DNA from 2 places in the Cytobacillus sp. BC1816 genome. Region 1 is predicted to be linked to the other one. Evidence: predicted binding sites of a transcription regulator. Region 1 holds the regulator's gene; the other holds the start of a gene.
The links. The regulator LexA, encoded in region 1, represses DNA repair genes until DNA is damaged. The targets are predictions, from matches to a motif close to CGAACATATGTTCG.
Positions count from the first base shown of each region.

Region 2: the regulator LexA is predicted to act here: its motif matches at 1,629-1,642, upstream of ACR42H_RS19945 (YqzH family protein).

Region 1 covers NZ_CP195611.1:1,975,146-1,979,575, reverse strand. The annotation lists gene tkt (transketolase) at 1-49, opposite strand, end outside; gene ACR42H_RS10340 (DUF896 domain-containing protein) at 280-513, opposite strand; gene ACR42H_RS10335 (YneB family resolvase-like protein) at 657-1,304, opposite strand; gene yneA (cell division suppressor protein YneA) at 1,314-1,646, opposite strand; gene lexA (transcriptional repressor LexA) at 1,802-2,425, shown strand; gene ACR42H_RS10320 (DUF4257 domain-containing protein) at 2,711-2,995, shown strand; gene ACR42H_RS10315 (CBO0543 family protein) at 3,210-3,770, opposite strand; partial or broken gene ACR42H_RS10310 (DUF998 domain-containing protein) at 4,004-4,430, shown strand, end outside.
Region 2 covers NZ_CP195611.1:3,908,569-3,912,998, forward strand. The annotation lists gene ACR42H_RS19935 (YolD-like family protein) at 1-228, opposite strand, end outside; gene ACR42H_RS19940 (DinB/UmuC family translesion DNA polymerase) at 243-1,502, opposite strand; gene ACR42H_RS19945 (YqzH family protein) at 1,743-1,949, shown strand; gene ACR42H_RS19950 (SDR family NAD(P)-dependent oxidoreductase) at 2,207-3,001, opposite strand; gene ACR42H_RS19955 (MBL fold metallo-hydrolase) at 3,003-3,977, opposite strand; T-box leader at 4,339-4,430, shown strand, end outside.

The DNA of each region.
Region 1 (4,430 bases):
ATAAAGTACGAATGGAACTGATGGATAGTTCATCTGTGTGATTAAACATTCAATACATCCTTTCGAGTAGTAATTCTTTACTCTTTTAATATTATCGGGTGTCCCTTTTTTTCACAACCAATAGGGTCAGGAAAAGGACAAAAAAGCCGGTTTGTTACTATATTGACACAAAAAGACCCGGCGTATGTAAAAAAAGCGGAGATAGCCGGTAATAGGAGTCATCTCCGCTTTCTATTAAAAGAAGGAATACAGCATTGTGTATCCCTTTCAATTATAATATTAGTGAAGGCGGTTTTTATTTTGGAATTCTTTCAGTTTTTTCGGAGTTACGTCATTTCCTTTCGGATCAACGATTGTAACACCTTTAAGCGTGTTCAGCATGCCAGAGCGGAAAGTCTCCAAATACTCTTTGCGGAGAGAAGTCTGTTCTTTTGCTTCTGCTTCTGTTAAACCTGATTCCTTTGCCTTCTTTGCCAGTTCATTAATTCGGGCAAGTTTTTGTTTTGGCAGCATATATTAAAGCTCCTTTATATCAAAAGTTTACCTTTGGATATTCTGATAGAAGTTTTTATTATACAATAGCTTCAGATATGGAACAATACTGAAACTCAACTGCCATCATACTAAAAAAGAACACTTTTGACAAGAAAAGTGCTCTATTCAGCAAGTGATTCCATATGCTCTTTATACCTTCTATGGACTGTTGCTTTAGAGATATTGTACCCAAAGCCCCTGAGAGTTGCAGCAATCTCTGCAAATGTTAACTCGTTTTTCCTTAGCCGGACAATTTCCTCTATCGGCACCTCTATTCTTTCCCTGCCGCCATTTGCTCCCTGATTGCTTAAGTTCTTCTCGGGGCGGTATCCTTTATCAACAGCCCGCTGCATGCCGCGTTTAATTTTGATGTTATGAAGCTTTCTCTGATATTCTTCTACCATCCCAACAATGTTCAGCACCATCGAATCTGATTCCGAAAGCTCGAGCTGGCCGTTATTCGAAATGCTGTACAGCTGGACTTCTTCCTTTAGGATGCAATGGAGTATCGCAATCTTTGCATTGCCCCGCCCCAGCCTGGTTTCATCCTGAATGAGGACAACCTTGATATCCTTTTCTTTAATTAAGTCTAAAAGCTCCAATATACCGTCCCTTTCAAGGTCATATCCGCTGGCCTGCTCGCGTATCACCTTGACTACTTCAAAATCATGCTTTTTCGCCAGATTTACCAGCTCTTCTTCCTGCCTTGAAAGGGACGTTTCCTGAGTTTCCTTTGTTGTACTAACCCTGCAGTAAATAATTGCTTTCATAGCTTCTCCTTATTCGTAAAGGTCTGAACTGGCAAGCTCTTTATAAGGCTCGTCATCCAATGCTTTTACTGGAATAACAATTTCATCGCCCGGAAAAATCCTTCCTGCCGCTATCTCATTATTTTGTTCGACCCAATTAATAAATTGATCTGTAGACAGCGAATGTTCTGCCGAAAAACTCTCAGCAATTTCCCATAAAGAGTCACCTTCTGCAACAGTGACTTTCACAAACTTTTCCGTATCAGGTGTTTCTATTTGCACGAGCATAATAAACGATGCTGCCAGGCTTAAAACGAAGAGAATAATAGCATAAGAATATGATTTCCACAATTTTTTCAGCATGATATACCACCTCTAAAAGAATGTATGTTCGTATTTGTTATTTTTATTATAGACCGAACATTTGTTTTGTGTCAATAAAAATTCGAACTTATGTTTGTATCATATGGTAATTGATGCTATAATTGAGACAACAAAAACATACGAGGTGCGTAAAGATGGTGAAATTATCAAAAAGGCAGCAAGATATATTAGAGTTTATTAAAGAAGAAGTTAAATTGAGAGGCTATCCTCCTTCTGTAAGGGAAATCGGGGAAGCAGTCGGCCTGGCTTCAAGCTCAACAGTTCACGGCCATCTCGCCCGTCTTGAAAGCAAAGGGCTGATCCGCAGGGACCCTACCAAACCGCGCGCAATTGAAATTTTAGATCTGGACGAGTCTTCGCACATCCCTAAAATCAGTGCTGTCAATGTTCCGATCGTCGGTAAAGTAACTGCAGGGCAGCCGATAACGGCCATTGAAAATGTTGAAGAATACTTCCCTCTTCCAGAAAGAATGGCACCAGCTGATGAGCATGTATTCATGCTTGAAATCATGGGAGAAAGTATGATTGAAGCCGGAATCCTTGATGGCGACTATGTCATCGTCAAACAGCAGAGCACTGCCAATAATGGAGATATCGTGGTTGCCATGACAGAGGAAGATGAAGCAACTGTCAAAAGATTCTTTAAAGAAAAAGACTATATCCGGCTTCAGCCGGAAAACTCTACAATGGAACCTATCATCCTTCGAAATGTTTCTATCCTCGGCAAAGTTATAGGTGTATACCGCCATATGCATTAATAGAATGATAAAAAGCAAGCAGCCACTGCCTGCTTTTTATTTTTTCCAATTTTAAGAAGGTTATCAGTTCCTATTACCTGATGCTATTAGCGAAATCATACGAAAGTAACTGATACCTTTTCTTGTGGTCCTAAGTTACAGTCATGTATGACTATTTTATTATTCAGAAAATTCGGTATTTTTATGCATATTAATTTATAGCCACTTTCTATATAATGGTAATACACCGAGAATCAACCTAAGGTCGCTTGTCCAAAATCTCGACTTTAGGAGTGTGAAGAAAAAATGTTTTTGAACATTACCTTCGCTTTGTTGATTGGTGGGCTGGTCGGTGTCGTTGGACATATTCGGAAAGAAGGCAAAATGGTCAAACCCAGAAGGACAAAAAAATTCATCTATCTGGGGGTCTTAGAAGAAGTTATCATGGGGGCTTTAGCGGCTGTTTTTTTGGTCGTATCTTCAGATCCTGACTCTGCCTTAAAGGTAGTGCTCCTTGCGGTAATTGCAGGATTTGGAGGAGACGCACTGCTGACATGTCTCGATTTCCTAAAGATCAGGCATAAAGAATAGAGAGATGCAGAGAAATACAAATTAGTAAAACCTCGTTCACTTAGAAACGGGGTTTTTGTATTTGATTTATATAAAAACCCCCTGCTCCCAGCAAACAGGGGTTTTCGGATTTCGGATTTTCTTAGTAAGTGCACATATTTTGTCCGTGCTCCCAGGGATGTACCTCCGTACGAAACAATAATACAAAAGGTTTCCGGTAAAAATCCCGGATTTTTTACTCTTTTACTATTTTTTCAAAACTGCTCCTTCTGCTAAACCAATGGGCAATTAAGTATAGTAAAACTAAGATAAAAAAGGAATAAGTATAGGCCCAGTCGATTTTTTTATATAAGTGCAGAATTGACATGATAGGCATTCCCACAAAAGCACCAAACCCACCGAACAATACAGCCTTCACTATTGGATTAATATTTGGTTTGAATTGAATTAAAAACATTATAGCTACTGGAACAATTCCATATCGAAATGAGTAGCTGATCGTTGGTATTGGAATGACCTTTACCGGATAGGCCCATTTACCAAAATCAACACCTAATCCATCGATGGTTGTAGAGATTATCATCGTTATAAAAGCCGCAAATAACAAACGGGCAGAACTCTCTTTTTTCCGAAAAAATGCCCACAAAATCCAAGGAACAAGTAACATCGCTAAGGCTGCCCACCAGCTTAAAGTAAATAAGAAAGTGTTTAAATTAACATCGGCAATCAATTTATTTGCATTGGTAATGATCTTATTAGTCTTATCAAGTTGATTTAATCCTTCTTGGAATGTCATGATTCACCCGCCTTTTACATTCCTTGCCTCGCGTCTAATGCTTAATATTTCAAATTAATTATCTTTTATTCTTATCCGCCCCCTTTACCTCCTAATAAACTGATTCAGCTTGTATTTTTTAGAAGTACCTGCATCAACCTCTAGCCCTATTCAAATATAATCTCCAAGACTATCCCTCTTAACATTTTTGGATATACAATTTACATATAACACTTTTGTAAAGGGTGAGTCGTCTGAACATTTCAAAGAAGCTCGGTATTTTAAGTTGGTTTGCTACTTGTTTGTATTTTAAATGAACCATCCTTCATATTGACTGCTACAGTTCCGTACAGTTTTTTCAATCATGCAATGAGCGACCTTGGCGTTACTTCTTGCGGGCAATACACCTATTCAATTGCACCTCATGAGATTTGTTCTCCTTACCATTTTTGGATGAATGTATTGTTTATTAGTAACGGATTAACCTTTTAATTTGTTTTTTTGTATCTTTCACAAAACCTTGAGAAGACAAGATTAAACGGGTTAGCTACAATTTTTATTCTTATCCTAGCTTTAGGTAATATTGTGTCCGGCTTTATGCCAGCTGATATAAATTTATATCAACTTGGCATGATTACTGTCTTGCCCGGTCTTTATATATTTGCAAAATCTTTAGAAAAA
Region 2 (4,430 bases), 1.9 Mb from region 1:
GATGCTCCCGATGACCAGTTCATAATTTCTGCCCCTGTAATGAGTAAGTGTAACGCTTTTTTGAAATTCCATTGCCTCCGAAAGAATTTCATTCATATATTCAAATTTCTGCTCATCCAATTCCCGCTTTTGCTCGTACGTATCTTCCTCTGCCCAGTCTCTTAAGAGCTTTACATGTTCCGGCAGCATCATAGAAGTCCATTTTATTCTGCCCCGATCGCGAATCATAAGCTGACCCCCTTTTACATTTTATGGCCGCCAACCAATGTCGCACGGTGCTTGGCGGTTCCTGCGCTTGTATAAGAGACGGCTCTTAGCAGAGCTCCGCCTCCAAACTTCGAGCGGATCCGGTCCACTGTATAGCCGAGCTCCCTTTTTTTCCAGCCATCCAAATCGAACAGATTCAGCTGCATTTCACAGTCATCCGTAATATTGCCGAGGGAAATGGAAATCTGACGCACTGTTTTTCCCTCATAACTCTCGTTAAAAAGCTCGAGGCAAACGCGATAAAGATCCATCGTAATATTGGTTGGCTGGTCAACTGTCCTTGAGCGGTAAAAGCCTCCTCCGAATTCATCCTGGCTGTAGCCAAGGCCAAAGCTGATGGTCCTGCCAGCTTTACGGTGGCTGCGGGCCCTTCTTGCCACTTCCTCACACATCTCAAGGACCACATGCTTAATTTCCTTTTCCTCTTTGTAATCCCTCAATAAAATCTGGCTTTTCCCAAAGCTGATCTGTCCTTCCATGATCGGTGCCCCTATTTCCGACAGATCAATACCCCATGCATGATGATAGAGCTGATTGCCCATAATCCCAAACTTTCTTTCAAGCTTAGCCAGATCATAGCGGGCAAGCTGTCCGACTGTAAAAATCCCCATTCCATTCAATGTTTTTTCAACACGGCGGCCGATGCCCCACATTTCCCTTAAAGGGGATACATTCCACAGCTTTGTTTTCACATCTTCATACGTCCATTCAGCAACTCCCTTTTTTTTCGCCTCAAGATCCAGGCAGAGCTTTGACATAAGCAAATTAGGTCCTATTCCTATGGCACAGGGGAGCTGAAATTCCCGTTCAATATCATCTTTTATTTTCCAGGCAATTGTCTGGGCATCACCCCAGAGATGCACTGCGCCGTCTACTTTTATAAAACTTTCATCGACACTGTACGTATGGATGGCTTCCTTGGGGACATAACGGTTAAACACCCTGGTGATTTCAGTGGAGATTCTTAAATAAGTCGCCATTTTCGGCTCCTCAATCCTAATGCGCGGGTCATTAGGAACCTCAAAAAGGCGGGCTCCTGTCTTTATCCCAAACTCTTTTTTCATTCGCGGAGAGGCAGCCAGAACAACACTGCCCTTCCGTTCCACATTCCCGGCAATCACAAGATAGCAGTCAAGAGGATCCAGACCAAGCATGACAGCAGAACAGCTTGCATAAAAGCTCTTCATATCAACACACAAAATTTGATTATTCGGCATTGCGCTGTAATCAACCATGACTTCGACATCCTCCTTCAGAAAAGCGCAAGGCGCCGTACCTGCTTATGCTGGCCGGCAGCTCTTGAATCCAATAGATAATCAACAAGAACATCTGTTCTGTATATGTATACCCATTATATTAAGCGAATATGCGTTCGGTTTCAATGGAAATTTTACGCGTTTTTTCTTAAAACAGGTTCTTTTGCCAGGTGCCGATATGACCAGAAACCAGTATAATCAGTTTGAGGTGCAAAAAAAATGAACAAAAGACTGATATATAAAATGGTTCAAAACTGTTTAAAGCAATATAACGAGGAGAGCCATTCCATTTTGTTTGAGAGCAGGGAATTTGCAGAAATATTCAATAAAGTAATAGAGGAGAAAAATAAAGAAGCAGACAGCGAGCTGCATGAAATAGTAAAAGATGTGATATACGGGTATATTACGGGCTCACCTTATTTTTAAAGAATAAAAAAGAAGCGGCAGGTTTTTGGCTGCAGCTTCTTTTTCATAAGACAATAAAGTTTTGAACGTCAATAACTGTCCAGCGCAAGCAGCCTCCCCCTCGAGGTGAGGCTCCCTGGCTGGGGGTCATGCAGACGTTGCCAAAGGACAAGGAAAGCTGCGGCAGGAATACATCGCACGACCTAAAGCGGCAGCTTTTGGGAAGACGCGGCGTTCTTAGTCTGCGTTCCTTCGTGGGCAAGGTGCTTCCGCTTGTCTTATTTCTGATTGAATGCACGTTTTCCAATTTTTTCGAAAAGTCCTGGAAAAAGTGTATAGATGATGCTACCCGCATTCATCCAACGAGGAAGATTGATTTCCCTGACCGGCCGGAGCATTGCATTAACTACCTTGAGCGCCACATATTCGGGCTTAAGCATAAATTTGCTGACATTTTTCACGTATGTGCCCTTTTCATCTGCAATATTGAAAAAATTGGTTTCAATCGGTCCGGGATTAACTGCGGTCACAAACACATTGCTGTCGCCAAGCTCCATGCGAAGGCTGTTTGTATAGCCAAGAACGGCATGCTTGGTTGCGGAATAGACACTGGATTTCGGTGTGGCAATTTTGCCCGCCTGTGAGGCGATATTAATAATATGGCCGCTCCTCTGTTTCCTCATCACCGGAAGCACCATGCCGGTGCAAGCCATTAAACCAACTACATTTACATCAAACATTCCCTTTATTTCTTCAACGTTTGCTTCATGCGCTTCACGGAAAACTCCGAACCCGGCATTATTCACAAGAACATCTATGTGATCAAACCGGGCAAGTACCTCGGAAAAAACAGCCGAGATTTCGTCAGTGTTCGAAACATCAAGTTTATGTATGAAAACATCCACTGAAAAACGCCTCAGCAAATCTGCCTGCAATTCCTGCAATTTGTCAAGGCTGCGGGCAAGAAGGACAAGGTTTGCTCCCCTCTCGGCACAAAGAATAGCCATTTGGGCCCCGATCCCTCCAGATGCACCTGTGATAATCACATTTTTATTCTTTAATCTGTCTGACAAATCAAACCACCTCTTTTGATGCGGAATACAAGAATGCTTCCTCCTCTTTATTTATATAAATCTCTCCTATTGAATGCAAATAGTCAAGCTGAGCGACCGTTTCAGAAATCGTCAGGGAAAGCTCCTTCTCATAAACTTTCGGAAAAAGGCGGCGGCACACTTCAAAAACGGTGAGCGATTCGGACTCAAGCCATGCCTTTACTTTCATTGCCCGCTCATGCTGCCGGCCAAGCCTTTCGTTTATTAACTCTTTCACATTTGTAATATCCTCTCCATGTCCAGAGTAAAAAAGGGATATTGGCAGCTGCCGCAGCTTTTTCAGCGACTCGTTATACTGAAGCTGCGGCTTTGGCCGTTCCGTATTGCCGGGAAGCGGCGGCTCCAGGATGGGATTAGGAGAAATGTGTGCAAGCAAATGGTCTCCTCCAAGGAATACACCATCTTTCTCTCTGAACAAACCTATATGGCTCTGTGCATGCCCAGGTGTCTCCATTACCGTCCAATCGACCAGCCCTTCAGGCTGCCTGCCTTCCTCCAGTTCCCCCGTCAGGGTACGATTGCAGGAATAGCGCAGAGTCTTTTTCATCTTATTTATAAAGGAAAAATAACTTTCAGGAATCCCAAATTCGTTGAACAGTTTTAAGTAAAATTCATCATGAAATTTTAGAAATTGGTCCGTCCGGGACAGCCACCTTTGGTTAATCCGGTGCCCGAACACTTCGAGATTGTCAGGGAAAAAGTCAAGCAGCCCGGCATGATCGGGATGATGATGGGTGAGGACAACCTGTTCAAAATCATCGGGAGTTAAATTCAGCTCTTTAAGCTGGGATTTTAAGGCTTCCCATGCTTCATCCGTTTTAGGGCCGGCATCCACAAGAGTCAGCTTTTCCCCTTTTACTGCATATACATTAACGTCACCGACAGGAAAAGGTGTCGGGATAACAAGCTTTGCAATTCCATCCTTCCAATTTGCCATTTCAACAATCCCCCTAAAATCACTATATTTAAATAAAATAAAGCTGTTTTTTTATACTTCCGCAGGCCATCCAAGTCATACAGTCCATATGCCCTTTAGATAAACCCACTTGTTTCACCCTTAAAATATCAGCATTTTACATGCGTACAAATTACCGAAATTCCATAACATAATTCAGAAATCTTCATATATAAAAATAAGTGTACCGTTCTTTTTATCAATTGTCATTATTTTCACATAACTTTTGCGCATTGTTAATATTTTTTTGGAAAATACTGCTTGACAAATAAGCGTGTCTTCTTGCATAATCACAATTAAAATTTGATTTTCACAGATCAAAGCTGCACTACTGGACAGCAGAAAAATAGCGATGAATAAGATTAGTAAATGGAAAACGGCGAAAGAGAGTGAAGCTCAGCGGCTGAAAGGCTTCACAGTCCACTTGACCATTGA